DNA from 4 places in the Bacillus sp. CZDM1 genome. Region 3 is predicted to be linked to each of the others. Evidence: predicted binding sites of a transcription regulator. Region 3 holds the regulator's gene; each other region holds the start of a gene.
What was found. Region 3 encodes Rex, which represses fermentation and respiration genes when NADH is low (regulators of the CRP and FNR family bind a similar motif). Its sites were predicted from a motif close to TTGTGAAATATTTCACAA; they were not measured.
Positions count from the first base shown of each region.

Region 1: a site for Rex is predicted at 2,761-2,778, ahead of ACY3XC_RS16115 (cytochrome C). Genes of this name have one in related genera too.
Region 2: a site for Rex is predicted at 2,516-2,533, ahead of ACY3XC_RS18930 (TIGR04053 family radical SAM/SPASM domain-containing protein). Genes of this name have one in related genera too.
Region 4: a site for Rex is predicted at 3,562-3,579, ahead of qoxA (cytochrome aa3 quinol oxidase subunit II). Genes of this name have one in related genera too.

Region 1 is NZ_JBUESO010000006.1:229,411-237,142, forward strand. It holds gene pdxK (pyridoxine/pyridoxal/pyridoxamine kinase) at 1-630, shown strand, start outside; gene ACY3XC_RS16100 (YojF family protein) at 788-1,138, shown strand; gene bshB2 (bacillithiol biosynthesis deacetylase BshB2) at 1,158-1,829, shown strand; gene ACY3XC_RS16110 (Crp/Fnr family transcriptional regulator) at 1,937-2,680, opposite strand; gene ACY3XC_RS16115 (cytochrome C) at 2,924-3,367, shown strand; gene nosZ (Sec-dependent nitrous-oxide reductase) at 3,384-5,252, shown strand; gene ACY3XC_RS16125 (hypothetical protein) at 5,447-6,013, shown strand; gene nosD (nitrous oxide reductase family maturation protein NosD) at 6,010-7,350, shown strand; gene ACY3XC_RS16135 (ABC transporter permease) at 7,314-7,732, shown strand, end outside.
Region 2 is NZ_JBUESO010000008.1:174,105-181,836, forward strand. It holds gene ACY3XC_RS18910 (Cof-type HAD-IIB family hydrolase) at 9-821, opposite strand; gene ACY3XC_RS18915 (alpha/beta fold hydrolase) at 1,008-1,781, shown strand; gene ACY3XC_RS18920 (metal-sulfur cluster assembly factor) at 1,797-2,105, shown strand; gene ACY3XC_RS18925 (DsrE family protein) at 2,112-2,450, shown strand; gene ACY3XC_RS18930 (TIGR04053 family radical SAM/SPASM domain-containing protein) at 2,616-3,743, shown strand; gene ACY3XC_RS18935 (Crp/Fnr family transcriptional regulator) at 3,786-4,484, opposite strand; gene moaA (GTP 3',8-cyclase MoaA) at 4,762-5,778, shown strand; gene ric (iron-sulfur cluster repair di-iron protein) at 5,847-6,548, opposite strand; gene ACY3XC_RS18950 (molybdopterin molybdotransferase MoeA) at 6,771-7,732, shown strand, end outside.
Region 3 is NZ_JBUESO010000013.1:2,983-10,714, forward strand. It holds gene tsaD (tRNA (adenosine(37)-N6)-threonylcarbamoyltransferase complex transferase subunit TsaD) at 1-351, shown strand, start outside; gene ACY3XC_RS22995 (Gmad2 immunoglobulin-like domain-containing protein) at 679-1,113, shown strand; gene ACY3XC_RS23000 (ABC-F family ATP-binding cassette domain-containing protein) at 1,156-3,075, opposite strand; gene moaC (cyclic pyranopterin monophosphate synthase MoaC) at 3,263-3,760, shown strand; gene ACY3XC_RS23010 (redox-sensing transcriptional repressor Rex) at 3,793-4,446, shown strand; gene ACY3XC_RS23015 (YhbD family protein) at 4,569-5,192, shown strand; gene ACY3XC_RS23020 (polymer-forming cytoskeletal protein) at 5,204-5,920, shown strand; gene ACY3XC_RS23025 (cytoplasmic protein) at 5,939-6,649, shown strand; gene ACY3XC_RS23030 (YdiK family protein) at 6,696-6,896, opposite strand; gene ACY3XC_RS23035 (lysostaphin resistance A-like protein) at 6,893-7,615, opposite strand.
Region 4 is NZ_JBUESO010000004.1:312,525-320,256, reverse strand. It holds gene qoxD (cytochrome aa3 quinol oxidase subunit IV) at 1-21, opposite strand, end outside; gene qoxC (cytochrome aa3 quinol oxidase subunit III) at 23-619, opposite strand; gene qoxB (cytochrome aa3 quinol oxidase subunit I) at 623-2,566, opposite strand; gene qoxA (cytochrome aa3 quinol oxidase subunit II) at 2,607-3,524, opposite strand; gene ACY3XC_RS11800 (iron-sulfur cluster assembly accessory protein) at 3,853-4,158, shown strand; gene ACY3XC_RS11795 (ABC transporter ATP-binding protein) at 4,273-5,988, shown strand; gene ACY3XC_RS11790 (Cof-type HAD-IIB family hydrolase) at 6,089-6,838, shown strand; gene ACY3XC_RS11785 (cold-shock protein) at 7,032-7,232, shown strand; gene ACY3XC_RS11780 (YwbE family protein) at 7,434-7,640, opposite strand; gene ACY3XC_RS11775 (hypothetical protein) at 7,640-7,732, opposite strand, start outside.

The DNA.
Region 1 (7,732 bases), on a different contig from region 3:
ACCGTCCTATCAGTAGGAATTAACGCCATGAAAACAGGTATGCTTGGTACAGTTGAAATCATTGAGTTAGTCGCAAAGGTGATCGATGAACATAAAATGGAAACCGTCGTCATTGACCCTGTTATGGTGTGTAAGGGCGAGGATGAAGTCTTAAATCCGGAAACCACTGACGCTATGCGTGAATTATTACTGCCACGCGCATTAGTTGTGACACCTAACCTTTTCGAGGCTGGCCAATTAGCTCAAACAGGCCCCGTTAAAACCTTAGAACAGATGAAGGAAGCCGCACGAAAAATTCACGATTTAGGTGCTAAATATGTGGTGATTAAAGGCGGCAGCAAGCTGTTAACAGAAGAAAAATCAATTGACCTTTTATATGATGGCAAAGACTTCACCATTTTTGAATCCGAAAAAATTGAGACGAACTTCACTCATGGGGCGGGCTGTACCTTCTCATCTGCCATTACCGCAGAACTGGCAAAGGGCCGTTCCGTTATCGAAGCAGTTGAAGTTGCAAAGGACTTCATTTCCGCTGCGATCAGCCAAGGCTTCCGCTTAAATGAATTCGTCGGACCTACTTGGCACGGTGCCTACCGCGGAGCAAAAACCGAATACTGCACAGATTGTTAATCATACCAAGGCCGTTCTCCATCCGAACGGCCTTTTTTATTATGAAAAACTAGGCTAACATTTCGCTTTTTCAATGTGATTTTAGTATGATAGATACATTATTAAATACACTAATTTATAGATTACATACCATGTACAGGGAAAGGAGCAAAGACATATGGAACCGATTAAGAATCATCTCCAGGTTCAAGAAGTGATTAACAGGTTCGCAAACCAGGATGTATATATTCACCTGGAAACTACGAATGGTGCCTACGCATCCCACCATGATCAGACCTTCTTTTCAGCAGGTGCCTATATTCGAAATGCGCTGGTCCAATACGAACATGGGAAAATCACCGGAACTGACCCCTATCGTGTCGGCTTAAAAATTAACCTTGGCTGGATATATGCGGAAGGTCTAACTCATTTTGAAGTCGATGAAGAAGACCGCTTGCTGTTAGCAGGCCATGATAACAAAGGGAAACTCGCGGTTGCCCTAGAAATCAGCCCTACACCGTTTGAGTAATGGAAAGGAGGAGCCTTTTATGGAAAAAGAACGTCATCTATTAGTCGTCTTTCCACATCCAGACGACGAAGCTTTTGGAGTATCTGGAACCATTGCCACCCATATACAAAATGGTACTCCTGTCACTTACGCCTGTTTAACCTTGGGTGAGATGGGCCGTAACATGGGGAATCCCCCTTTTACCAACCGAGAAAATCTCCCGAAAATTAGAAAAGAGGAGCTTAAGGCTGCCGCTGCTGCCTTAGGTATTCAAGATTTACGAATGCTGGGGTACCGTGATAAAACGGTTGAGTTTGAAGACGATGAGAAGCTGGCAAATGCGATGTTGTCATTAATTAATGACGTAAATCCATCACTTGTCATCACTTTTTATCCAGGCTATTCTGTTCACCCCGACCATGACGCTACCGGTGCGGCGGTGGTAAGGGCAATCGAAAAGATTCCTGCCGACGCAAGGCCGAAGCTGCACTGTGTTGCTTTTTCAAACAATTGCGTCGAGGAGCTCGGTGAGGCCGACATTATCCATAACATCACTGCCGTTGCAGATAAAAAACTGGCTGCCATTCAGGCCCATCGCTCCCAAACGGAGCAAATGTTTGGAGACGTAACAGAAAAATTGAAAAACCAAGACCCGCAAATGATGGTCTGGATCAATAATGAGCGATTCTGGACGTATAAATTTGATAATTAAATTTGCCTTTTTTATAAAGAGCCCTTGTTAAGGACAAATCTTTCACTGTCTCATCGAGTTTTGTCCTTAACCAGCAAAAAAGCCTTCGTCCATGACGAAGGTTTTTTTTAATAAGCTGGATTCATTAAAGTGCACAGTTTGCACATATCAAGGATGATGATTTTCCTTGATTTCATATCGATAATTCCTTCTTTTTTCAGCTTCGAGAATACTCGGCTGACACTTTCCCGTGTGGTCCCGACTACCGTAGCAAACTCTTGAATCGTCAAGGGAATTTCAATATTCCATCTCGAGGTTGAATTATTAAATTTATTCCCTAACCGCTCTAACGTCTTTACTGTCTTCGCATAAACATCTAACAAGGCGACGTCTCTTAAGGTGGAAGTCATTTCACGAAGAGAATCGCTCATGTATTCGATCATTTGAACAGCTAGCTCGGGATATTCATGAAGACCCTTCTCTAATTCCATTTTATCTAAAAAGAAAAGCTGACCATCTTGGAGCATAGTGGCCGTCGCTGGATAGAGCTGTGAGGTTTTCGAGAACAGGCAAGCCTCCGCAAACACATCACCCTTTTGCTTCATACAAACAATGATCTCATTACCGTGTTCATCCTGCTTTGTTAGCTTTACCGCTCCCGAATGAATAAAAAATACCCCTTTGGCCACTTCATCTTCACAAATAACCTGTACTCCTTTTTTAATGGTTATTGTTTGAATCCGATTGGCGATTAGATGAATGGATTTTGCCGATAAATCCTTAAAAATGACTATTTTTCGTAGAAAGTCCTCGATTTTCAACTCTCTTACTTTGCCAAATGGCTGTTCCTCTAAAGCATGTACGGGATTCATTCTGCTCCTCCTTCCCTTTTTAAAAATCGCTGTGATACCACATATGTTACCTCCATTGTAGTGAAAATCGTCTCATCTTGAAGTGATAATTTTCACAAAACGTTCAATTTCTTAAAACCCTTTCATTTCAACGCCCTTCACAAAACGTTCAAAGTTGACTAAAAAAATGTGAGTAAAGTCACATTTTAAATATTGATTTCTTATTAGGATGAAGTTGTTCATTAGACAGAAGGAGGGGGAAGTATGAATAAGGCAATTATCAGCTTTGTCGTTAGCATCGTAATTGGTTTTGGTCTTGGGTACTTGGTATTTGGCGTCATTATAGGAGATGGCGATTCACAGCCTCAAGTCGCTCAAACAGAACAAACAGACGAAGCAGCTGAATCAGAAGGACAAAAAGAAGAAGCAAAAGAGGAAACATCAACGGTGGATGCCAATAACATCCTTAGCAGCAAAGGCTGTCTCGGCTGTCACGCAGTTGATAAACTTGGCCTAGATGGCGGGGCAACGGGCCCAGATCTTTCCAAAGCCTATACAGAGGTTGAAGGAAAGCATGGCAAGTCACTTGATGAATTCTTAAAAGAACCAACTTCCGCGGTTATGTCGAGCGTTATTGGCGGCAGCCCGTTAACAGATGAAGAACGCGCGCAAGTGTTAGATATGTTGAAACAAGCTTCAGAAAAATAATAAGGTGGTGTAATAGATGAAGAAATGGATTCCAATCGCCTCTGGTTTACTAGCAGGCTTTGTCGCAGCAACGATAACATTCGCCGACTTTTCAAAAAGCACGGACAATCAAGTTGCTTCTAGTAATAATAAAAGCAATGCAGAAAAAGTTTATGTGCCATTCGGTGAAAAAGATGATTACTACCTATTCGCATCAGGCGGCCACTCTGGTCAAATGTTTATCTATGGTGTGCCATCCATGCGTCATATTCGAACGGTTCCAGTATTCTCACAAGACTCTGCAACAGGATATGGGTTTGATGAGCATACGAAGAAATTAATGGGTGACTACACATGGGGAGACCTGCATCACCCGGCATTCTCAGAAACAAATGGTGACTATGACGGTAAATACATGTTTGCCACAGACGTTGGAAACAGCCGTGCAGCAGCAATGGATTTAGAAACCTTTACGGTAAAAGACATTATTAATGTTCCAAATACTAGCGGTCCGCACTGTGCGGCGTTCGTTACGCAGAATACAGAGTATATGTTCCTGCCAACACGTTTCGCTGTGCCAATCGGCTCTGAATACAAGCCTCTGGACGAGTACAGCCAGCAGTACCGCGGTGTAATGTCAGCCGTAACGTTTGATCAAAACAAAGATAAGCTCAATATTGCCTACCAGGTTGCTCTGCCGCCATGGTCCTATGATTTATCTGACGCTGGTAAGAAAAGCTCCGCAGACTGGGCAGTCATGACAACGTATAACACAGAAGAAGCAACAACCAATCTTGAAATTAACGCTTCACAGGCTGACCGTGACTTCATTGTTCTTTTTAACTGGAAAGAGCTTGAGAAAATGGTTGCCGACGGACAGTATGATGAAGTGACTGGTCAAAAAATGATATTCCCTGAAAAGCATAAAGGCGGAATTTACCTTGTTCCTGTTGCGAAATCACCACATGGTGTCGACGTAACGCCTGATGGAAAGCACTTTATTGCTTCTGGAAAACTTGCACCATCCATGACAGTATTCTCTTTTGAAAAAGCATTTGAAGCGATTGAAAAACAAGATTTCGCTGGCGAGCGCAATGGTATTCCAATTATCAACTATGATTCTATTATGGAAAGAGAAGTTAACCCTGAAAATGCACTTGGACCGCTTCACACTCAATTTGATGACAAAGGAATGGCTTACACAACGATGTTCATTTCTTCTGAAATCGTGAAATGGGATCCAAAAACAGGCGAAACATTAGACCGTGTACCTGTACAATATTCACCAGGACACTCAGTAGCAGCTGAAGGTGATACCGTTTCACCTGATGGAAAATGGCTGATTGCTCTTAACAAAATTGCCAAAGACAGCTATTTATCAGTAGGACCTTCACATCCAGAGTCCATGCAGTTAATCGATATCAGCGGCAAGATGAAGGTAATCCAATCTTCACCAGTTAACCCTGAGCCTCACTACGCGCAAATCATTAAGGCAGATAAGATTAAAACGATAGAAGTTTATCCGAAGGATGAAAACAATAAGCAAGCGACTTATAAGCAAGATCAGGCTAGGATCGAACGGAATGGAAACGAAGTTCATGTCTACGGTATCGCGATGCGTTCGAAGTTCATCTTTGACGCAAAAGCAAAACGTCCTGATGTGATTGAAGTTAATCAAGGGGATAAAGTGTTTATCCACTTAACGAATACGGATTTTGATGAGGATATTACCCACGGATTTGCCATCAACAAATATGACTTAAACATTGAGGTTCAGCCAGGTCAAACGAATACAATTGAATTTACTGCAGACAAAGCAGGTACGTTCCCGCTTTACTGTACTAACTTCTGTTCAGCACTACACCAAGAAATGACCGGCTACTTCCTTGTAAAACCAAAGAATTAGCAGAAAAGCGGAAACGCCTTGCTCAGGGGCGACAGGCATAAGACGAGCCGGCGGGAAGGTAGCTCTTTAACCTTTCTGACGGATTGGCTTATGACCCCGATCCCCTAGGCGTTGGAGCTAGACTCAATATGTTGGCGGTGGGTATCAATTGATTCAATTGATACCCTTCTCCGTATAGAAGGGACTTGTTTTACATGAAGGCAAAGAAATTATCACTCGTATCGTCTATACTGATTGCACTTGCTGCTGTCTTGGTTGGACTCTCTTTATTTTTCCCATGGTGGCAAATGATTTTCTTTGCACCGCAATATCCAGAAGGGTTAAATATAATTGTTTATCCAAATAAGCTTGAAGGCGAAATCGATATTGTTAACGGATTAAATCACTATATAGGTATGGAAAATTTCAGTGAAGAGAATTTCCCTGAATTAGCGTATCTATCATACTTAGTCATTGGTTTAGCTGCACTTACCCTCTTGACGGCCATCCTGCGCAAGAAAGCAGTGCTTTATGGATTAATTGGTTTGTTTATCATAGGCGGTGCGCTTGGAGTTTGGGACCTTACCCGTGCACTTCGTAAATTTGGTACCAACTTAAGCCCGACCGCTCCGATAAAAATTGACCCTTTTGTTCCGCCCCTTATAGGGCATAATACAGTGGCAAACTTTGTCACTGAAAGTATTCTTGGATACGGTGCGTATTTCCTTATCGCAGCCTTTATCCTATTACTCATTCCGTTGTGGAAGGATCGAACAAGATGAAAAAATTACTGCTCTTTCTATTCGTTTTCTCTATTACATTTTGTATCAACCCTGAGGAAAATAATGCTGCCGAAAACTTGCAAGCCATGATCGACAGCTTGGAAGAAGGAGCAGTTCTGAAGCTTGAAGATAAAACGTATGAAGGCAATCTTGTTATCAACAAAGAGTTGACCCTTATTGGAAAGGCAAATACCGTTATCAAGGGAGACGGAACTGGGAATGTTATCTCCATAAAAGCTCCCAACGTGACCCTGAGAAAGCTGACTGTTACCAATAGCGGCATGGACCGCAACTCTGCTGAGGAGTATGCGGGCATTAAGATTCATACAAACGGAAATGTCGTGGAACACGTCAAAATTGCTGATTCCTTTCATGGGATCTACTTAAGCCAAGCACACGAAAATAATATCAACCATGTTGAGATAAAAGGAATGGGCAAAGGGGAAATTGCAGCACAGGGTAACGGAATCCATGTCTATTACGCAAATCATAACCTCTTCACCCATAACACCATTGAAGGCACTCGTGATGGAATGTTCTTTGACTACGCAAACAACAACGAAAGCTATGAAAATAAGATAAGCGACACAAGGTACGGTCTGCATTACATGTATTCCGATGAAAATATTTTTAAAAGTAATACCTTTACAATGAATACGGGCGGCGCTGCGGTCATGAATTCCAATCGTTTGCTCCTAGAGGATAACCATTTTATCGTAAACTATGGAAACCAATCGTTCGGATTATTACTTCTTCAAGCGAATGATAATCAAATAAAAAACAATACCTTTTATATGAACCAAAGAGGTATCTACATCGATCAAGCGACAAGAAATACGATTTCAGGAAATAAAATCTCTCAAAACCAAATTGGAATTGAGCTTTGGGCTAGTTCTAACGAACAAGTTTTTACAGGAAATCTAATTACTGAAAACACTATTCCCGCCGTGACAATAGGCGGAACAGGAGAAACCAATTTCTGGAGTCATGAAGGCAAAGGAAATGACTGGGGAAACTCCTTCCCGCTCACTGATTTAAACCAGAACGGCATTGGGGACTTTCCTATAACCTACCGATCATCGTTATATCAATTAATTGAAGACCAAGAATTATCTTATTTATTTTTAAAAAGTCCAGCACTCGCTATCTATGAAAAAATGAATGCAGTATTGGTGGATGAAAAAGTGATGTTTCATGACCCTCATCCGCTCGCAGCTGCAAAAGGAAATCACAACCTCATACTTTTTGCTCTGTTAGGGTTAGCCGCAGTGTTGATTTTAATAAAAGGGAGACATTTACTATGCATTACATTTGGAAGGAATGGAAGGAAAATATAAGAGGAAAAGGATTATGGCTCGCCTTAAGCATCATTGTTCTCATATCAGTCAGTATCTTGTTTCGTTCCACTGCTCTTTCATTTGATAAAGGCTACTATGTTCTCTTAATTAATTTGTTTGATACGATTATTTTCTTTATCCCGATACTCTGCTTGTTTATTGGCGCTTTTTCTATTTTTCAAGAAAAGGAACAAAAGACGTTAATCATGCTTCTGACAAAAAAGGATTCTTATGCTAGTTTTTTACTGCGGAAAAGTTTAGGACTTTATGCCGTCGTCCTTATACCAATCCTGGTCTGGTTTTTTCTCTATTTATTATTGCTCAAGTTTAATTTCCAACTGGATATGAAGGCGTATTTCATCTTTATTTTAGCCATTGTGAC
Region 2 (7,732 bases), on a different contig from region 3:
CACTTAAATTATTTTATATTTAACAAATCTGACAAATATACCCCGATACCATCTTCCTCATTCGTAAGGGTCACTTCATTTGCAATAGATTTGACTTTATCAATCCCATTTCCCATGGCTACACCACGACCAGCATACTCAAGCATTTCTAAATCATTATCTTCATCGCCAAAAGCAATAATTCTTTCAGGAGGAATGTTGAAGTATTCTGAAGCCTTTTTTAATCCAACAGCCTTGCTTAAGCCTGTTTTAATAATTTCAATAACATGCCATGGTGCTGCCCAGCTGCGATGGTCGATGACCTCAGCGTGAACATCTGACAAATGTCGGCGGATTTGCTTTAATTCATCTTCCTCCGTATGGATTAACAAACTAGTTGGGGAGTCTTTTAAATAATTTCGCAAATCACCCGTTGTTACATTTGGATTCCCCATACCGAATATATCTAACAGTTTTTCGTCATGATAGTGGAAATAAACATCATCAATGACTTCGGCAATAATATTGTGAAAGTTGAATGAACGGCATGCTTCTACAATATCTTTGGCTACTTTTAAATCCAGAGGATCATGATAAAAACCCCAGCTTGAATCTAGCGGGTGATGCATAAAGGCACCATTGAAATTCACAATGGGAGTATCGAGCTTAAGTTCGTGGTAATAGGGTTCACTTGAACGATAGGGTCTTCCTGTTGCAATCATAACCACATGACCTTGTTCACGAGCTTTACTTAAAACGTATTTTGTTTTCTCAGAAATCGTTTTATCATCTTTTAATAAAGTTCCATCTAAGTCCAATGCAATTAAATGTTTTTCAGCCATAGTGACTCCTCTTTAATTGTTTTTTTATTCCATAAGTCTAAGCTTTAGATAAATAGCAAACGAAATGTTACACTACAAATGTATATAAGTACTATGTTAACAATTTTATACCTTACCTGTAAAAAAATTCACTTCATTTGAATCGGATTTCCGATATAATTAATTTACCCAGGAGGTTCTTCCTAAGTGATTATCGTAGAAAAAAGTTTGCTGAAAAATAATCCTCATTTACATATAGTAAATAACAGTGAACAACAAAGAAGGCTTCCTCTCATTATTTTTAACCATGGATTTACCAGTGCAAAGGAGCACAACCTTCATTACGCCTATTTATTAGCGGAAAAGGGATTTCGGGTCATCTTACCAGAGGCGATATACCATGGTGAAAGAGAGCAAGGTTTAACTGAGAAAAATCTATACAGTCAATTTTGGGAAATTGTCATTAAGACTATCCATGAATTAAACGATTATAAGGAATACTATGTTAATGAGGGATTAGCAGATCAGGAGCAAATTGGACTTGCTGGAACTTCAATGGGCGGGATTGTTACCTTGGGTGCTTTAACCAAATATAAATGGATTAAAGCTGCAGTCAGCTTAATGGGAATGCCTGCATATGAAGAATATTTACATTGGCAATTAGAACAAATGAAAAGCCTTGGGATTACTCTTTCTTTTACGGATGAACAAATTGAAGAGCAATTATCTTTCCTTCGTCCATATGATTTAAGTCTTCAACCTGAAAAGCTTGAAAATCGCCCGTTATTATTTTGGCATGGACAAAAGGATCCAATCATACCCTTTCACTTAACGTATCAATTTTATCTATCGATAAAGGATAATTATGAGAAAACACCATCTAATATTCACTTTATAAGTGATGCACAAGCTGATCACAAAGTTAGCAGAGAAGGTTTAAAAGCCACTGTTGAATGGTTTGAGAAACATTTATTAAAATAAAAGGAGTGTTTTAAAATGAATGAAGAATTAAAAGAAAATATCATGGGTGCATTAGAATTGGTAATAGATCCAGAATTAGGTGTGGATATTGTAAATTTAGGTTTAGTATATGATGCTGAGATGGACGATGAAGGAAACACTACGATTACCATGACGTTAACTTCAATGGGCTGCCCGCTTGCAGGAACAATAGTAGACCAAGTAAAAAGAGCGTTAGCAGATATTCCTGAAATAAAAGAGGTTGAGGTTAATATCGTGTTTAACCCGCCATGGAACAAGGAAATGATGTCCCGCTATGCAAAAATCGCTTTAGGAATTCGATAAGAAAAGATGAAAAACAAGATCATTTTAGTTAGTTCCAACCAACTGGGCCGCGGCGATCAATTTCTTGGAGAGAACGTACTTGAAACCTATTTCACCTTAATGAAGCAAAGAGAAGAACTTCCTGCTGCTGTATTTTGTATGAACAGCGGAGTCCTAACCATGACAGAGGATTCCTTCGTTTCTGTTCACTTGAAAGAAATGGAAGAAAAAGGTGTGGAGATTTTGGCATGTAAAACCTGCGTTGATCATTACAAAGTGGAGGAAAAGTTAACAGTAGGTAAAATTAGCGGTATGGCTGATTTTATTGAGTTATCGGCAAGATATGAAGTAATAACCATATCTTAAACAGCAGATTTTCTGCTGTTTTTTATTTTTTCACTTCACAAAGTAGACATATAATTTTAAATGTAATGTGAGGTAGTTCACTTATCCATAGTGGAATCCCCTATATAATACAGGTAATTAGGCTGTTTGGTTTTGTTGAAATGGCCGCTTTAGGAGGCGTTTCATATGGCTTTTGGCCGAGACTTTAATAAAGATCCATTTATCGTAATTTGGGAGCTAACACGCGCATGTCAACTTGCTTGTTTACATTGTCGTGCAGAGGCTCAATTAAAAAGAGACCCACGTGAACTATCATTTGAAGAAGGTAAGAATCTAATTGATCAAATATACGAAATGAATAATCCGATGCTTGTATTTACAGGCGGGGACCCATTAATGAGACAAGATGTTTTTGATATTGCAAAATATGCAGTTGAAAAAGGCGTTAGAGTTTCGATGACACCAAGTGCGACACCAAATGTTACAAAAGAGGCAATTGAAAAGGCGAAAGAAGTTGGTCTTTCTCGCTGGGCATTTAGTATCGATGGTCCAACAGCTGAGGTTCACGATCACTTCCGTGGAACAGCGGGATCCTTCGACCTTACAATGGAAAGAATTAAATACCTGCATGAACTCGAAATTCCAATTCAAATCAATACCGTAATATCAAGATATAATATAGAGTACCTCGATGAAATGGCAAAAATGGTTGAGGATTTAGGCTGTGTACTTTGGAGTGTCTTTTTCCTTGTCCCAACAGGCAGAGGTCAAGAATCTGATATGATCTCACCTGTAGAGCATGAGAAAGTGTTCAGATGGCTATATGACCTTAGTAAGCGCGTTTCCTTTGATATTAAGACAACAGCTGCTCAGCATTACCGACGTGTTGTTATTCAGCAAAAGATGCGTGAGGCAAAGGACCAGACAGAGGAAATTGATTATTTGAGTGCGTTAACAGAACAGGGGTTAACAGGTTCGATTGACGGACTTGGACGAGCACCTAAAGGCGTCAATGACGGAAATGGATTTGTCTTCATCTCACATATTGGGGATGTATACCCAAGCGGCTTATTACCTGTCAAAGCAGGAAATGTAAGAGAGACGCCGCTAGCGGAGATTTATCGCGAGTCACCAATTTTTAAATCACTAAGAAATCCTGATCTCTATAAAGGAAAATGTGGTGTTTGTGAATTCCGCCATGTATGCGGCGGTTCTAGATCAAGAGCCTATGCGATGACCGGAGATTACCTAGAAAGCGAACCATTCTGTGTTTATATTCCAAAAGCGATGAGAGAAAAACAGGTTCAATCATAAAAAAAATGGAAGCAATCATTCATTCATGATTGCTTCCATCTATTATTCAATACTGCAATATACGGCTGGGCAATTTTCACAGCCAATCTCGTCTTTTAAATATTGAAGATCTAAAATAGAAATTTTTCCTTTTTTAATACTGATTTTTTTATCTTTTTTCAATTCGCTTAGGATACGGTTTGTACTCTCTCTTGAAGTTCCGCAAAAATTTGCAAGTTCCTGGTTCGTTAATGGTAAATCAATTAATATTTCATTTTCTTTATGAATACCATAGCTATTAGACATTCGAATTAATGTTGAAAAAAGTGCTCCTCGTTTTCCATTTAAGACAAGATCACGAAACTTTGTCTGGGTTTTCCGGAAATGGTCACTCATCCATTTCATAAACTCGAAGGCAAGCTTACTATTTTGGAATATTTCACTTTCGATGACATCTTTTTTGATGGCAACGATTTCACCTTCCTCTAAAACTCTGGCACTTAGTAAATACCTTGGATTGTCGGTAAACAGCGTTAATTCCCCACAGATATCGTTTTCACCACAAATTCTTAAAGAGAGTTCACGTCCATCTGAAGTTATTTTACTGATTTGAATTTTTCCAGATATAATAATATAAAGTTCTTCTGCAAGCATACCTTCTTGAAATAAATAGGTTCCTCGTTCACTTCTAAATTTCCGATCGGAAAATCGTAGTAATTCTTTAATTTCTATGGAATGGGTTGGTTTAATTTTAGTCAACATGTATTCTCACCTCAGAGGTATTGTTTATCCTTAGTACTTTTCTTCTATTTTCGTTAGTCTTATTTTATCGTAAGTTTTGAAGTTTTAACGGAGTAAACAATGACAATATAGTGAAAACTCTCGGATTTTATTTTCAACTGTTAATAAATCTTCAATGAAAGCGTTAATAAATAGAAAAAGAAATGTTATGATAGTGAATAAAGTAACAGTATTTTTTGTTAGTAGCAGGTACACTTGTATTATATTATTCGCTTTTAAAATAATGGAGTTGATACGAATGGAAAAGACCATTATTAAAGATAAATTAGATCGACCATTACGTGATTTAAGAATCTCAGTAATCGATCGTTGTAACTTCCGCTGTCAATATTGCATGCCAGCCGATCAATTTGGCGATGATTTTGAATTTCTGCCAAAAAGTGCGCTGCTGACATACGAGGAAATCGAGCGGATAGCAAAGGCTTTTATAAGTGTTGGTGTGGAAAAAATACGTCTAACTGGCGGTGAACCACTTCTTCGAAGAGATCTTCCGATATTGGTGGAAAAGCTTGCAAAGATTGAGGGTTTAAAAGATATAGCTTTAACGACAAATGGAGTTCTACTTCCCAAACTTGCTGATAAATTAAAAAAGGCTGGTCTTCAAAGAGTCAATGTTAGCCTTGATACTTTAAATGATGAGCTGTTTGGAAAAATTAACGGTCGTGGTGTTGGCACACAGCCAGTTTTAGATGGGATTGAGGCAGCTAAGAAGGCTGGTCTCAAAATTAAAATCAATATGGTCGTTAAAAAAGGCCTCAACGATTCGGAAATCATCCCAATGGCTGATTTTTGTTTAAAGAATGGCTTGGAGCTCCGCTTTATTGAGTATATGGATGTAGGCTCATCTAATGGCTGGAAAATGGATGATGTCATCACCAAAAAGCAAATTTATGACCTATTAAAGGAACACTATCAATTAGAGTCTCTTGACCCTGCCTATTTTGGCGAAGTCGCAAAATTATATAATTATCAAAACACAGATGTAAATGTTGGATTTATTTCTTCTGTTTCAGAATCATTCTGCAGCAGCTGTACGCGTTCTCGACTTTCTGCAAATGGACAAATTTTCACTTGTTTATTTAATGGGAATGGTCATGATATTCGAAACTTTATGAGAAACGGTGCCACAGATGAGGAATTGAAAAACCGAATCTCTGCTATTTGGAATAATCGAAATGACAGGTATTCAGATGAAAGAACAGAAGAGACAGCAAAGAACCGCAAGAAAATTGAAATGTCATATATAGGCGGCTAAACCTCTCTACTCACAAGAGAGGTTTTTTACATAGAAAAGGAGGCTGATTGTTCAGCCCCTTTAAACATCTAATTAATATATCTAGGGAACAAGATATTATTTTCTAAATGTACATGCATAAATGTTAGTCCTTCTAGTTCTTCTAGTCGCTTGTATACTAATGTGTACGTTCCACAAGCATCAGCTGGAAGCGCATAGTCAGATGTAATAGCACGAATCTGTCTAAGTATTTCACCAGCATGATCATGTTCTTTTTCAAGCTCTACAATCATATTAATAGCTTCTTCACGATTTTCAACCGTACCATCGGCAAGTTGTTTGATTAACGGAAATACAATTGCTTCCTCTTTTTCCATATGTTCCATTAATTCTTTTTTGAATTCATAAAATAGCTCATTAACCTTTAAAAGTTCTGGGTGACTATCGCCATGAACACGTGAAACCTTGGTAACATAAGGGCTAAGCAATGTTAATTCTTCTTCCGATGTACGGTGATAATGGTTGATAACATGATCAATGATGGTAGTTGAATCTGATTTCGTCCAAACTTCTAAGTCCGTTTCAGTTGAACTGTACTTTTCAAATACTGCTTTTAATTCATCCATTAGTGCTTTTTCATTTAATCCATTTGCTGCAATAGCCTCGGATAGTGGAATATTGCCTCCACAGCAAAAGTCAATGCGGAATTTCTTGAAAACATCGCTTGTTTTTGGCAGTTCATTTACGATATCTTTAACCAATGTATTTGTAGAAAAAGGGAAAGTAATCATATTTTCCTCCTAATATTTTGTTTTTATTATTAGTTCTACCTTAAGGATAAGGTATTTCTTTGAAAAAATAGGTGACCTGAATCACACAAACAAAAGTATTTACTATTTTTTTGTTTAATGGTGTGATGTTTGCTATATTAGAGACTTTTCGATAGGCTTATAATGAAATATGTATAAAAAATTTATATATAAAGTATTTGTTTCCTGCAGGAGTTGATGGAATTGTTAGAGAGAAGAAAGCCTATCCCGATTGGGGATGCAGTTAAAAAAATAATGGAATTTCAGTTAAGTGGTAAAACAGAATTTGTTTCTATCGATGAAAGTTATGGACGGTTTTTATCAGAAGACTTAATTGCAACAAGTGATGTCCCTCATTTTGATCGAGCACCTTATGATGGTTTCGCTGTCCGGTCTATAGATACTAAGGAAGCTTCAGCAAATAATCCACTAGAATTTAAAGTTGTCGACCATCTTGGTGCGGGAATGACATCTTCCATGACAATTAAAGAACACGAAGCAGTTCGAATTATGACCGGAGCAATGATGCCTGAAGGTACAGACGCAGTTGTCATGTTTGAGGTTGCAAAAGACTATGACAAAAAAGGGACCCCTTATATGTCGATAAAACGAAGCTTTAATAAGGGGGATAACGTATCCTTCCGGGGAGAAGATGCCAAAGAAGGTGAAGTCCTGGTAAAAAAGGGCACATTAATAAACCCTGGTATTCAAGCCATGCTGGCTACGTTTGGCTACCACCAAGTTCCCGTTGCTAAAAAACCCATTATAGGTTTGTTTGCGACTGGAACGGAATTGCTCGAAGTGGATGAGGCATTGGTACCTGGTAAAATCCGAAATAGTAATTCACATATGATAGCGGCTCAAATTCAAAGAGCTGGTGCAATCGTCCATTATTATGGTAAGCTCCCTGATGTTTTTGATACTTGTTTTACAGCCGTAAAAAGTGCTATAGAAAAAGTAGATATCCTCATCACAACGGGCGGCGTTTCTGTTGGTGATTTTGATTATCTCCCTGCGATCTATGAAAAGCTTGGTGCTGAGGTGTTATTTAATAAAGTGGCAATGAGACCAGGAAGTGTAACAACAGTAGCTCAATTAGGAGGGAAACTACTGTTTGGTTTATCAGGTAATCCTTCTGCCTGTTATGTTGGTTTTGAGTTGTTTGC
Region 3 (7,732 bases):
CATAATGCCGTACAACGTGGTGAAATCATTGCACCAGAGGATCTTGCAGCAAGCTTCCAGGAAAGTGTGATCGAAGTATTGGTGAAAAAGACAGTAAAAGCAACCAAGGAATATAAGGTTGAGCAAGTGCTGCTGGCTGGTGGAGTTGCTGCGAATAAAGGTCTTAGAAAGGCACTCGAAATGGCCTTTTCAGAAAAAGCCGATATTGATTTAGTTATACCGCCTTTAAACTTGTGTACAGATAACGCTGCGATGATTGCTGCGGCAGGAAGCGTTATGTTCGAAAAAGGAATTCGCGCTGACCTTTCATTAAATGCAAATCCAGGGTTAGATATAGAATTATACAATTAGTCCTTCTGAATAAGAAGGACTTTTTTGTGGATAACTTTTTAAAAAAAATTGTGCATTACATGAAGAATGTGGGTAAGTCACCTGTATTATGTGGACAATGTGGATAAGTAGAGCTTTTTCTGTGGATAATGTGGAAAAGCAGGAATAAGGTTGCAGTACTCAGTTCTAATATGTGTATAAAGTTGTGGAAAAAGGATCTTGGGGAAGAAATTTAAGGGTTTTTCACGAATTTTGTCGATTATTAAGTGAAAATGTAGAGCTGTCTCCATAGGGAATTTTTTAATTTCGGCGAATATAGTAGTTAAAAAGTAGAAGAGGGGGATATGGATGAAAAGGAAGTTCTTATTAGGGATTCTCATGGTTCTATTTTTTGGATTAACTGCCTGCAGCTTAGATATTAATATATCAACAGACGATAAAAAGCCTGAGGTAATTGATGATGGAAATGATCAAGAACAGGTAGACAATAAACAGTATCAAAATGAAGTCTTTAAAGAAGTTACACTTTCAAAATCGAATGGCGAGGTAACGGTAAAGGGAAAGGCAAGGGTGTTTGAAGGTGTTTTTCAATATGCTGTAATCTCTGGAACGGAGATATTACAAGAAAATCATTACCAAACAGACGGTGCCCCTGCATGGGGAAGCTTTGAAATAACAATCGACAAGGAGCTTTTGACAAAAGAAGAAGTTTCGTTCGAGCTATTTGTTTATTCCGCAAAGGACGGTTCTAAAACAGACATCTTAACCATTCCACTAAAATAGTAAAAGGGGCTTGGATAGTGTTTATCCAAGCCCCCCTTGTATTTATTCCGCTAGTTCGGCCCATTCTTCCATTAGCTGTTCGAGTTCAGCCTTTGCTTTTTCATTTTTTAAATTGATTTCAAGGACCTTCTCATGGTCCTGAAATATGTCAGGCTCACATAGCTTTTCCTCGTTCTCCTGGATAAGTGCCTCCAGCTCTTCAATACGTAATTCAATTTCCTCTAATTTTCGCTTTCGCTGCCGCTCAAGCTTTTTACTTTCTTTATCCTGTTGATAAGTATTTCTTTCTTGTACTTCAATTTGAGTTTGTTTCTTTGTGCTGCTGGCAAGGTCTAAAGCCTTTAGCTCTTCTTCCTCAAGCTTTTTCTCCAAATAATAGTCATAGTCACCGAGATACGCGTGACTTCCGTGTGCGCTAAGCTCTAATACCTTTGTCGCAATTCTGTTAATAAAGTAGCGGTCATGTGATACAAAAATAATCGTACCTGGGTAGTCGACTAATGCATTCTCGAGGACTTCTTTACTGTCTAGATCAAGATGGTTTGTAGGCTCGTCCAATATTAGAACATTTGCTTTCTCAAGCATTAATTTGGCTAGTGCCAGTCTTGCCTTTTCGCCGCCGCTTAATGTAGAAACAATTTTTAATACATCATCACCTGAAAACAGAAAGTTACCTAGGACAGTCCGTATTTCCTTTTCGCTTTTTAACGGCCATTCATCCCATAGCTCATTTAGAACTCGCTTATTGGAGGTCAATTCTGCCTGCTCCTGGTCGTAGTAACCAATTGCCAGATTTGCCCCGTATTGAATCGTACCGGCTAAGGCCGGAAGTTTTTTTATGATTGTTTTTAGTAGAGTAGATTTACCAATTCCATTTGGGCCAACTAAGGCGATACTTTCACCACGATAAGCACGGAAGGAGATGTTCTCCGATACCTTTTTTCCATCATATCCGACTGCCAGGGTATCTACAAATAGAACATCATTCCCAGTTTGTTTCTCTAGTTCAAAAGAGAAGGTGGCAGACTTCTCGTCTCCTAAGGGACGGTCCATTAATTCCATTTTCTCCAACTTTTTACGCCGGCTTTGAGCGCGCTTGGTCGTCGATGCACGCGCTAGGTTACGCTGGATAAAATCCTGAAGATCCGAAACTTCCTGCTGCTGCTTTTCATATACTTTTAAATCACGTTCATAATTTGCCGCTTTTTGATCTAGATAGGAGCTATAGTTTCCGATAAATTTTTGAATTTGTCTCCGTGAAACTTCATAAACCTGTGTGACCACTTTATCCAAAAAGTAGCGGTCATGGGACACGATTAAGATGGCCCCGTCATAGCCTTGTAAGTATTGCTCCAGCCACGTAAGTGTATCGATATCGAGATGGTTTGTAGGCTCATCCAAAATTAATATATCGGGCTTCGTTAAAAGGAGTTTCCCTAATGCTAGACGAGTCTTCTGACCGCCGCTTAAGCTGGATATCATTAATGAGTTATTGCGGAAATTTAAACCGTGGAGGATAGAGCGAATATCTGCTTCGTACTGATAGCCTCCCTGTTCTTTAAATCTCACTTGCAGTTCATCATATTCTTTTAAAATTCGGTCGTAGCGGGCACTATCCTCCATAGCGGCAGGATCCGACATCGAAACCTCTAAATGTCGAAGTGTCTTTTCCATACTTCTAAGTGGTTCGAAAACGGTTAGCATTTCATCCCAAATCGACAAGTTTGATTCTAATCCGGTATTCTGTGCTAAATAACCAATGCTTACTCCCTTTGGCTTAATAATTTCTCCGCCATCATGGGACAGGTGCCCGGCTATAATTTTCAATAATGTCGATTTCCCTGCTCCGTTTCGCCCCACAAGTGCAACGCGGTCCCGCGTTTGTAATTCTAGTTTTATATTCGATAAAATTAGGTCTGCACCATAATATTTTGCTAGTTGATTCACTTGTAATAAAATCATTGTTTTTCACCTCAATCACTAAAATAAGTGTACCTTATTCGAAGAAAGTCGGCAATAAAGTGTCTTGGTGTTGGGGAAAATAAGAGAATATCTCTTAAGAAAAAAATGTAAATATTTTATCATTCGCTCAAGGTTTCACAGACAAATTTCGAAAAATATAGTATGATTTTATGGGAGGATACTGTTTATGTCTGAATTTACTCATTTTAACGAAGAAGGAAGAGCGAAAATGGTGGATGTTAGCGATAAGCCAGAAACGGCCCGTACGGCACTAGCTCATTCCAGTATTACGGTCAGTAAAGAAATTTATGATAAAATAACAAATAACGAAATGAAAAAAGGCGATGTTCTTGCTGTGGCTCAAGTGGCTGCAGTAATGGGAGCAAAGAAGACCTGGGATTTGATCCCGATGTGTCACCCGATTCCTTTAACAGGGGTAAATATATCCTTCTCATGGGAAAAGGAACATGATACCGCATATACATTAAATATTGCCGCTGCTGTCAAAACAAAAGGAAATACAGGTGTTGAAATGGAAGCGTTAACAGCTGCTTCCACATGTGCATTAACGGTTTATGACATGTGTAAAGCAGTAGATAAAGGTATGGTTATAGGAAAAACATATTTGGTTGAAAAAACGGGTGGGAAAAACGGAGATTTCCATAGGACGGAACAAGTTAGATAAATGATCAAACTATTTATAGGGGGTGGGAGAATATGAGTAATGAAACAATGAAAATACCACAAGCGACAGCAAAACGGCTGCCCTTATATTATCGATTTTTAAAGAATCTACATTCTTCCGGTAAACAGAGGGTTTCTTCTGCAGAACTAAGTGAGGCAGTGAAGGTGGATTCGGCAACGATTCGCCGGGATTTTTCTTATTTTGGAGCCTTAGGAAAAAAGGGATATGGCTATAATGTCAATTATTTATTAACGTTCTTTCGGAAAACATTAGATCAAGATGAATTAACGAAAGTAGCGTTAATTGGTGTAGGTAATCTTGGCACAGCCTTTTTAAATTATAATTTTTTAAAAAATAATAATACAAGAATTGAATGTGCCTTTGATGTGGATCCGAATAAGATGGGTACAACGATTCGTGATGTACCAGTGTTTCATATGGATGAGCTGGAGAAGGTTTTAAGCAATGATGATGTTCATGTAGCCATTCTGACTGTACCTGCTCCTGTGGCACAAATGATTACCGATAGACTTGTACATTCCAATATTAAGGCAATCCTGAATTTTACTCCTGCCAGACTGAATGTGCCGCCATCGATTCGCGTGCATCATATTGACTTGGCTGTCGAATTACAATCACTTATTTACTTCCTGAAGCACTACCCAACAGAGGAAACAGAAGAATAAGAGTAAAGACCTTTTCACGTATATAGTGAGAAGGTCTTTTTTTGTCGGATAAAAATATAGATGGAAACTTTACAAACGTAACAGTGTTATGTTACATTCGTTCTATGAAAGGGGTTTTCATTATGAGCGAGGAATTAATTTCGAAGAAGGATTTGTTGGATTTAGCCGGAATATCTTATGGGCAATTATATAGATGGAAACGAAAAGACCTTATACCTGAGGATTGGTTTATTAGAAAATCAACCTTTACAGGTCAAGAAACATTCTTTCCGAAAGTTAAGATCTTAGAACGAATTAATAAAATTCAACTTATGAAAGAAAACCTTTCTTTAGATGAACTAGCTGATATGTTTTCACCGAATATGGCTGATTTGCAGCTGGAGAAAGATGAATTAGTAAAGCGTAACATTGTTTCAAATACAGTGCTTGATTATTATTTAGAAATAGAAAAGGGCGGTCCTGCGTTTAATTTTTCACGAATCCTTGAAGTGTATGTTTTAGAAAAGCTGCTTCAATCAGGTGAAATTAATTTGGATGAAGGAAAAATGCTGTTACAGGTTTTACTAGACAATAAGTCAGTGATTAAGCAAAAGAACGCAGAATTGGTGATCACTCGGAAATTAGGTGTTTCATCTTGTCTATTACTTATTAATACAGAGAACTTCCAATTTGAACGGGGCACAAAAATAGTCACCCAGCTATCGCTAATGGCATGTATGGAAGAAATTAAATCGAAATTATTATAAAGGAGAATCAAATGGAGACGAAAAAAAGGGGAGACTTGCTCATAAATGGCTTTGGATCATCAAATGGCGGATCATTCAATACGGTCAGTATAAATGGTAAAGGCAGTGTTACAGGTGATGTGGAATGCTCGGAACTGGATTTTAATGGTTCAGGTTCAGTAACTGGGAACGTTGTTGTGAATCATGCGCGGATTAATGGACACGGAAAGATTAAAGGCAATATGGAGAGTCAGGTTCTAAGAGTTGATGGGACGGCGGGAGTGATAGGAAACCTGATTGTAAAGGAGCTGAAGGTATCAGGCAAAGTGAATGTCGGAGGGAAAATGAAAGGGGATGAAATAAAGATAAGAGGCAGGTTAACGGTGGGAGAAGATTGTGAAGCAGAAACGTTTAAAGCAGAATCACAATTTAGTATCGGCGGCTTGTTAAATGCTGATTTAGTGGATATCACTATTTTTGCTGATTGCCATGCAAAAGAGATTGGCGGTCAAACCATCCTAATAAAGCAAAAAAACTCACTTTTAGGCTTTTTTAAACCTTTTGTACGTACCCAATTGAAAACGGAATGTATTGAAGGGGATAAAATTGAGATTGAAAACACCAAGGCTGGGATTGTCCGTGGTAAAAATGTAGTAGTTGGAGCTAATTGCGAAATTGATGTGGTTGAATACTCGGGTGAATTTACAATGGATAAAAATTCGATTGTGAAGGACATCAGAAAAATATAGGTGAAGGGTGGAAGAGAAATGGAAAAAGGTCATAACCTAACGATTAATGGATCCGGGAATTACTCCGGGGGCCAATACGACAAAATTAGCATTAGGGGAGATGCCACGCTTGCTTCTGATGTAGAATGTTCTGCTTTCAATATCTTTGGAACGAGTGAAGCTTTGGAAAGTGTGAAAACAAAGTCTGTAAAGGTCTTTGGTGAGGCAGAAGTAAAGGGAAATTTGGAGTCAGAGGAAATGCTGATTATGGGGACTATGACAGTCGGCGGCAGGGCGGATTTGAAGAAAATGAAAATACTCGGAACTCTTGATGTTGGTGATAATTTAACAGGTGATGAAGCCAATATTAAAGGAATGATATCTGTAGGCGGCGACGTTGAATATGAGACCTTTGATTCATCAGGAGGCTTTGAAATTAAAGGTTTGCTTAATGCAGATAAAATAAACATATCGTTACGGTTTGGGCAGAGTTTTGCAGAAGAAATTGGCGGAGGGGTGATTACGGTTAAGAAGAAGAGTAACACCCTCCTGCCATTTGGAAAAGAAACGGGGATGCTTATTGCCAAGGTTATTGAAGGGGATATCGTTTCCTTAGAAAATACAAGAGCAGATATCGTTCGCGGAAAAAGTGTGAAAATCGGAGCAGGCTGCCAAATTGGAACCGTTGAATATTCAACCGAACTGACACAGGATAAAAATTCAACGATAAAAACGAAGACAAAGCTATAGTTAAAAGGTCTTTTCACATTCAGTGAGAAGACCTTTTAACTTACACTTATTTTTTAATTTGTTTTTTATATTTATTGTAAAAGAAAATGATTCTTAAACCAGATCCGAAGTCAAAGGTGGCAAGGATAACGAGCAGATAGCTGAAAAACCCCCAACCGTTTTGTGCGACATCTTCGACTGCAAAATAGGTAAATAAACAACCAAGCACAACATAAATAATTCCGGAAAACATAGGTGAACGTTTCATAGAAAGCCTCCGATAAAGTTTTGAATGGTTTCTGCCTTACGCATGAATTCAGTAATCTCATCTTTATAAACCGACTGCATGACGACCACTAATGTATTCATGGCAACATGGGCAAAAATCGGCACAAGGATATGTTTTGTTTTTACATAGAGAAAGGCAAAAGTGAAACCCATAGCTGAATAAAGCAGAATATGGTGCGGCTCCATATGAGCCAAGGCAAAAATGACCGAGCTAATTAGAGCCGATAAAAAAAAGTTAAAACGTTTATAAAGAGTACCGAAAATAATCTTCCGAAAGACAATCTCCTCTAATATCGGCCCGATAACAGAGCTGACTAAAATGGCTAGAGGAAAGGATTCAATAATATTTAGAATTTGCTGGGTGTTTTCAGATCCCATATCAACCCCAATAAGCTGTTCAATATTGGCAGCGAGGGCTTGGGCAAATAAGGCTAGGAAGACACCCATTACTGCCCAGGCAGCAGAATAGCTAATGGACCTGCCTCTTTCATTCAGCGCAGGTTTCTTCATTTCTGTTCGTAATAGGAAAAGAATCATCACGAGTGCCAGGGTAAAGCTGAAAATTAACCAGTAGGGGACAACCAGTCTTTGATCCATCCCTAAATATCCAAATAGAAACATCAGCCCAGGAATGCCAACCAGGCTCGATAACTGCATAGCTATATAGACAATTAATATTATCCAATATTCCCTTTTCAAATGTTATATCTCCTTTAAGAAGCCTTCTTGTTATTTTAACCTATAGTTCATTCTACTAATAATGGCAGGGTTGTTTCAATTTTAATGTTTATTTTTAAAAACGAAGTATATTCCTGC
Region 4 (7,732 bases), on a different contig from region 3:
CATCGGAAATAATTGGCTCATATTACATCATTCCTTTCAAATAGATGAAGCTGAAGATGAAAATCCAAACAACATCTAGGAAATGCCAATAAAGTGAGAAGATAAATGCTTTATTGGTTGTTTGTGGAGTTAATCCACGTTTTTTAATCTGCAGGATAATAAATAATCCCCAGAAAAATCCAAGTGTAACGTGTGCTCCATGTGTTCCAAGTGTGGTTAACAGGGCAGCTGTAAATGCGCTGGTTTGTAATCCTGCACCTTCATGTACATAGGTAACAAACTCAAAAATCTCCACTCCTAAAAAGGCAAGACCAAGAAGAAGTGTAAGGGAGAAGAAGGTAATCATCGCTTTTTGTTTCCCGATACGCATCGCATGAATCCCAAGTCCAACAGTAAAACTACTAGTTAATAGAAGGATTGTTTCAAATAAAACAGGAGTAATTTGGAAAATCTCTTCACCAGTTGGTCCGCTTCCCGTTCTATTCTCTAAAGTGAAATAGGTAGCGAAAAGGGTAGCGAAAAGCATAATTTCGGCACCAAGGAAGATCCAAAATCCTAAGATTTTTAAACTGTTTTCTTCGGTACTATATTCTAATGGAAGCGAGTTATCTATTTTCATTTTTTAAGCACCTCGCAAATTTGTTTCTGTTTCTTCAATTTCTTTAACAGAGATATAACGGCCATGGTCTTGCTCAAATGACCTTAGAGCCATACATCCGAAAATTCCTAGAGTAGTAACGATGACAGGAATCCACAGACTGAATATAAAGGAGAATCCCCATACAAAGAAGATACAGCTCATAATAAATGGGATACCGCTATTATTTGGCATATGAATTTTCTCGTATTCACCTTTAAATAGTACATGACCATTTTTCTTAGCATCCCATAATGCCTCATTGGACCGTACATCTGGTAAAATAGCAAAATTATATTCTGGTACTGGTGTATGTGTAGACCACTCTAGTGTACGCGCATCCCAAGGATCATTACTAATATCTCTTGATTCATAACGAGTACTATAGTAGATATTGTAAACAATTAACACAAAACTAATGGCCATTATCGCCGCGCCAACAAAAGAAATCATATTCATTGGTCCAAATCCAGCAGATTCTGAATATGTGTACATCCTGCGTGCCTGGCCATCTAAACCTGAAATATACATCGGCATGAAAGCCAATATAAAGCCAATAGACATTAACCATGCCGTCCATTTTCCAATTCTCTCATTTAGCATGAAGCCAAACATCTTTGGCCAGTAATAATGCAGCCCAGCAAGCATTGCATAGACAACACCAGGAATAATAACGTTATGGAAATGAGCGACTAAGAACATCGTATTATGATATTGATAGTCTGCTGCAGACATTGCTAGCATGACTCCGGTTACTCCGCCAAGTGTAAAAAGCGGAATGAAAAGCATGCTATAAAGCATTGGCGTAGTAAAAACGATTTTTCCTTTTCTTAGCGTAAACAGCCAGTTAAAAATCTTCACACCTGTTGGAACGGCAATTGCCATTGTCGTAATCGAGAAGATACTATTTGTTAAGGCACCTTGCCCCATGGTAAAGAAATGGTGCGCCCATACTAAGAAGGATAGAAGAGAGATAATAACCATCGAACCAACCATTGATGTATAGCCGTATAGGTTACGACGTGCAAAGGTGGAGATGATCTCACTATAAATACCGAAAGCCGGCAGGATTAAGATATATACTTCAGGGTGTCCCCAAACCCAGAAAATGTTGGCCCAAAGCATATCCATACCGCCATTATCCATGGTAAAGAAATGTGTTCCAAATTGACGATCCAAGGTTCCCATTGCAAGTAACACAGCTAATACTGGAAAAGCAAAAACGATAATTACGTTCGCAATTAAAGCGGACCAAGTAAACATTGGCATTTTCATTAATGTCATCCCAGGCGCTCTCATTTTGAGAATGGTAGTGATGAAGTTTATTCCTGTCATTAATGTACCAATACCTGCAATTTGAATCGCAATCATATAATAATTGGTACCGACAGATTCACTAAATTCGTTGCCTGCAAGCGGGAAGTAAGATGTCCAGCCTGCGTCAGGTGAACCTCCGACAACGAATGAAATGTTGAATAACATCGCACCCATAAAGAATAGCCAGAAGCTTAATGCGTTCAAGCGTGGGAATGCCACATCACGTGCTCCGATTTGTAGTGGAACAACAAAGTTCATAAAGAACATGATGAATGGCATTGCCATAAAGAGGATCATTACGATCCCGTGTGTGGTGAAAATTTCATTATAATGCTGTGCGTCAAGCAGTGTATTTTCTGGTACAGCCAGCTGAGCACGCATCATGATGGCATCAACCCCGCCTCGGAATAGCATGAGGAGGGCAGATAGCAAATACATAATACCAATTCGTTTGTGGTCAACAGTTGTTAACCATTCACGCCATAGGTAACCCCATTTTTTAAAATAAGTTATCCCGGCAATAACAGCAATAAGTGTAAGGCCAATTGCAGCCATCGATGCATAAATCGCAATACTAGGATGTGGAACGGCAAATCGATTAAAGAAATCCATTTATTATATCTCCTTTCAACGGAAGATTACTTTTTTATTATTAATGACTCATACCTTCATGCCCGGTATGGGAATCTGTTTGAGATTCTGTTTCAGGTGTTTCTGCTGATTCATCGTTATGATTATGGCCAGATGGCGGCGGTGAAAATTCTAGGTGAGTCCCAGTGTATGTTTGTTGCCCTAGATGACCTGGTTCTAACAATTCCTCGAATTTCTTCTCTGTTATCGGCTTAGCTGTTTCTTTTACTTCTTTTACCCAATCGTCAAAATCTTCTTGAGACATTGCAGTGACATTGAATGTATTTTCAGCAAATCCTTTACCTGAGAAGTTGGCGTTTCGTCCCATAAATTCACCAGGGACATCGGCTGCTAAATGCAAGGTAGTGACATGGTCATTCATCGCGTATTTTTGTCCGCCTAACTGTGGTATCCAAAAACTTGTAATCGGACCGTGAGAATAAAGTTTAAATTCAAGAGCTCTGTCTGTTGGAATATATAAGTAATTGACGGTTTCAATTCCTTCTTCTGGATAACTAAAATGCCATTTCCAGTTTGAGGATGAAGCATAGACGACTAATGGCTCTTTATCTTCATATCCTTTTGGTGTTGCCTCAACGATATAATTACTTTGAACAGATACGTAAGATAGATAAGCAACGATTAATACTGGAATACCTACCATAATAACCTCAACCCAAAGGTTTCCTTCGATATGAGGAGGTTCATAATCTGCTCTTTGTTTAGAAGCTCGGTATTTTACTAGCATGTAGACTAATAATGCAAAAACGACAATGACAATCACAGACATGATTCCTATTGATAATAGGATGTCACTAGCCTGCCTTTCGGCTTGAGGACCTTTGGGATCCAAGACAAGTAATGGCTCACATCCAGTTAATAGTGTGATAATTGTAAGAATCACTGAATATAAAGCCCCTTTTGTACCCTTTTTGTGCATGTGTTTTTCTCCTCTCATTTATTAGAATGGTGGTTGTACGTGAATTTGTTCACAAACTTGTTTAGGAATTTACCTTTTTTTAATGAGATTAATTACTAACTAATAATAATTTTATAATTAGTGTCATTATTTCCTACTACAATATTAACAACATCGCTGTGATGTTTATATACGTTTTTCAAATAATTTGTGACAAATTTGTTAAGGTTTTAATTTCCTTTATTAGATATTCAGTGGGAATATCTTCAGTTTAAGCGATAAATAATTGTCTAAATTTAGATATTAATGGGATAATGTATATGAATACATAGGAATAGGAGAGACATATATGAAAGTCAAAATCAATCGCCATGCAGCGAAAGCATTGAAAAAAATGTTGGAGGGGGAAGAAGCAGAAGGGAAATTGTTCCGTGTGTATGTAACCAATATGCATGGTGACCATGCCCATTATGATTTAATGCTCGATACCCCAACAGAGCATGATGAAGTGGTTAAAACAGATAAGGACATTGATTTAATCCTCGATACGCGAGATGAATATCTAGATGGTGTATGGATTCAAATGTTCCATGTTCCAAAAGAAGAATGGCTGATTACCAATCCATCAAAAGGCGGACATCATCACCATCATTAAATATAGAAAGAATAAATGAATTCCACCTGAAGTTATTACAGGTGGTTTTTTTGATTGTAATTTTCAAAATATTTTCATATAATCCAATTACCCCAACTAAAAAGGAGATCTGCGATGATTCGACGTTTCTTTTCTTATTACAAACCGCATAAAAAGCTGTTTATCCTTGATTTTAGCAGTGCTGTTGTTGTTGCGGTTTTAGAGTTAGCTTTTCCATTAGCAGTATCTTGGTTTATTGATGAATTGCTGCCGGGGGGAGATTGGCAAACCATTGTGACAGTTAGTATTGCGCTGTTGATGGTTTATGTACTTAGTACCTTTTTGCAGTTTGTGGTGAATTATTGGGGTCATAAGCTTGGGATTAATATTGAAACAGACATGAGGCAAGAACTTTTTGAGCATGTGCAAAAACAGTCTTTCCGCTTTTTTGACAATACCAAAACAGGGCATATTATGAGTAGAATAACCAACGACCTATTTGACCTCGGTGAACTTGCCCACCATGGACCTGAGGATGTTTTCATTGCCGTGATGACTTTTATCGGTGCTTTCTGGATTATGCTGACGATTAATGTGAAATTAGCACTTGTCGCTGTAATGATTTTACCTTTGTTAGCATTATTAGTTGTAGTCTGTAATCTAAAGATGAATAAGGCTTGGAGTCATATGTACACAAGCATTGCAGATGTAAATGCGAGAGTGGAAGATAGTGTGTCAGGAAGCCGTGTGGTTCAATCCTTTACAAATGAAGATTTTGAGATTGCAAGATTTCGAAAAAATAATCATAAATACCGAAATGCAAAACTAGTAGGATATCGCGTGATGTCTTTCAGTTTATCCGGTATTTATATGATGACCAGGTTAATTACCATTATTGTACTTGTTTATGGTGCATGGCTTAGCTTTACAGGGCAGCTTTCATATGGGGAGCTTGTCGGATTTGTACTTTACATAAATGTTCTTTTTAAACCAATTGATAAAATTAGTGCGATTATGGAATTGTATCCAAAAGGAATGGCTGGATTTAAACGTTTTATGGAAATTATCGACTCTGAGCCAGAAGTAAAGGATACGGATGATGCCATTGAAGTAGCTTCACTTAATGGTGATATTATCTTTAATGATGTTTCTTTTAGTTATGACCAACAAAAGTCAGTACTTGAAGGTATCAACCTAAACATTACTGCAGGTGAGACTATTGCGTTTGTTGGACCATCGGGAGCAGGTAAAACCACGATTTGTTCTTTGATCCCTAGGTTTTATGATGTGAGCAATGGCTGCATTATGATTGATGGATTCGATATTCGTAATATGACAAAAAAATCACTTCGCTCTCAAATCGGAATTGTTCAACAAGATGTCTTTCTTTTTACGGGGACTATACGAGAAAATATCGCATATGGGAAGCGGAATGCAACAGATGTGGAAATATTTGAGGCTGCAAAACGTGCGTATCTCGAGAAATTTATTCAATCACTGCCTGATGGGTATGAAACGGAAATTGGTGAAAGGGGATTAAAGCTATCCGGCGGTCAAAAGCAAAGATTAGCGATTGCCAGGATGTTTTTGAAAAATCCACCTATATTAATTTTAGATGAAGCAACCTCTGCACTCGATACTGAAACGGAAATGGTCATCCAAGAAGCTTTAAACGAACTTGCAAAAAATCGAACAACGCTGATTATTGCTCATAGACTTGCTACCATTCGGAATGCTGACCGGATTATTGTCGTGACGGAAGAAGGAATTGCTGAAGAAGGCGGTCATGACGAGTTAATTGAACAAGGCGGTATTTTTGCGAATCTTCACCGTGTCCAATACCAACGATAACTTTTTTTGGAAAATCTCTACGAAGTACGTGGGGATTTTTCCTATTTTGTGAGAAAATGGATAGTCTATTAAGGTAATGGTTTTAAAGGAGTGATTACGAATGGAAAATTATAAAAGTGATAACGAGATAAAATTAATTGCACTTGATATGGATGGTACACTGCTAAATGATGAACACGAGATCTCTGAGGCGAACCGACTCGCCATTTCGGAAGCACAGGAAAAAGGTATTTATGTAGTCCTCAGTACTGGCAGATCTCTAAGAAAATGTGAAAAACATGCGGATTCACTTGCGTTGTCCTCTTATTTAGTAACAGTAAACGGCAGTGAAATCTGGGACGATAAAAGAGGTCTAGTGGAGAGAAATCTTTTGAAAACAGATGCCATTCAATGGATGGTAGAGCTTACTCAAAAGCATAAGATAAGATTTTGGGCGATTAACACAAATCGAAACTGGTTTGATGAAATGCCGGAGGATATTCATGCTGAGGAATGGTTGAAATTTGGGTTTAACATAAAAGATGAACCAACAAGGGATATAATTCTAAAAGAGCTAGAAGCAAGAGGGGAGTTTGAATTAAGTAACTCGACTCCAACAAATATCGAAGTAAACCCAGTTGGGATTAATAAGGCAAAAGGACTGGCTTTAGTCTGTGAGCGCCTAGGAATACATATGAAGAATGTTATGGCCGTAGGTGATAGTCTTAATGATTTGGCGATGATTAAAGAGGCTGGCTTAGGTATTGCAATGGGAAATGCTCAGGAATTGGTAAAACAAGCAGCATCTTGGGTCACCACAACCAATAATGAAAATGGTGTCGCTGCAGCAATCCGAAAATGGGTGCTCTAGTACTATCATTTGCGGACACATAAACAATATACTGAATAGAAAATTTTATTTTCTTGAAATAAAATTTAATCTATTGAGAAATACTTATAACCAAGAGGATATTGTTTAAAAACAATTCCTCTTGGTTATAATAATCGGGCAAGACTATATTGCAATTTCATGTAATTGTTACATGCTAGGAGGAGCTACAAAGATGGAAAATGGTAAAGTAAAATGGTTTAACGGTGAAAAAGGCTTTGGATTTATCGAGCGTGACGGTGGAGACGATGTATTCGTTCATTTCTCTGCAATTCAAGGCGAAGGCTACAAAACGTTAGATGAAGGTCAAGAAGTAACGTTTGAAATCGAAAATGGACAACGTGGTCCACAAGCGGTTAACGTTCGTAAAGCATAATTAACCTTCTAAATCAAAAACAGACTCCAACGCGAGTCTGTTTTTTTATCGTTCTGGGCGGTCACTCATATAAAAGAGAGTCCCTATAGAATAAAAAAACCTCCACAAAAGGTGGAGGTTCAATATGTGATAAGTAAAATGGTTATTTATAGTATGGGGTTATTATAGAAAATTCATACCTAAGGATAGTTCAATTTACCATTAGGTGGACTTTGAATTCAATATTTCCTGCACTCTGCCAACTTGGCCATCCGTTAATCTCACTTTAATCCCATGGGGATGAGAGCTGGAATTTGTTAAAATATCCTTCACGACACCCCTTGTTAGTTTTCCGGTTCTTTGATCAGCCTTAAGTACAATATTAACCTCGATACCGGGAGTGATGTCTTTTCTATTTTGTCCGTTCATTAAACACCCATTTTTCTACGAGTATTACTCACTTTTTTAGTCTGTTGGCTTTTCATTTTTTGGCTGTTTTGCAGCCCGCCTTGGCTGTTATT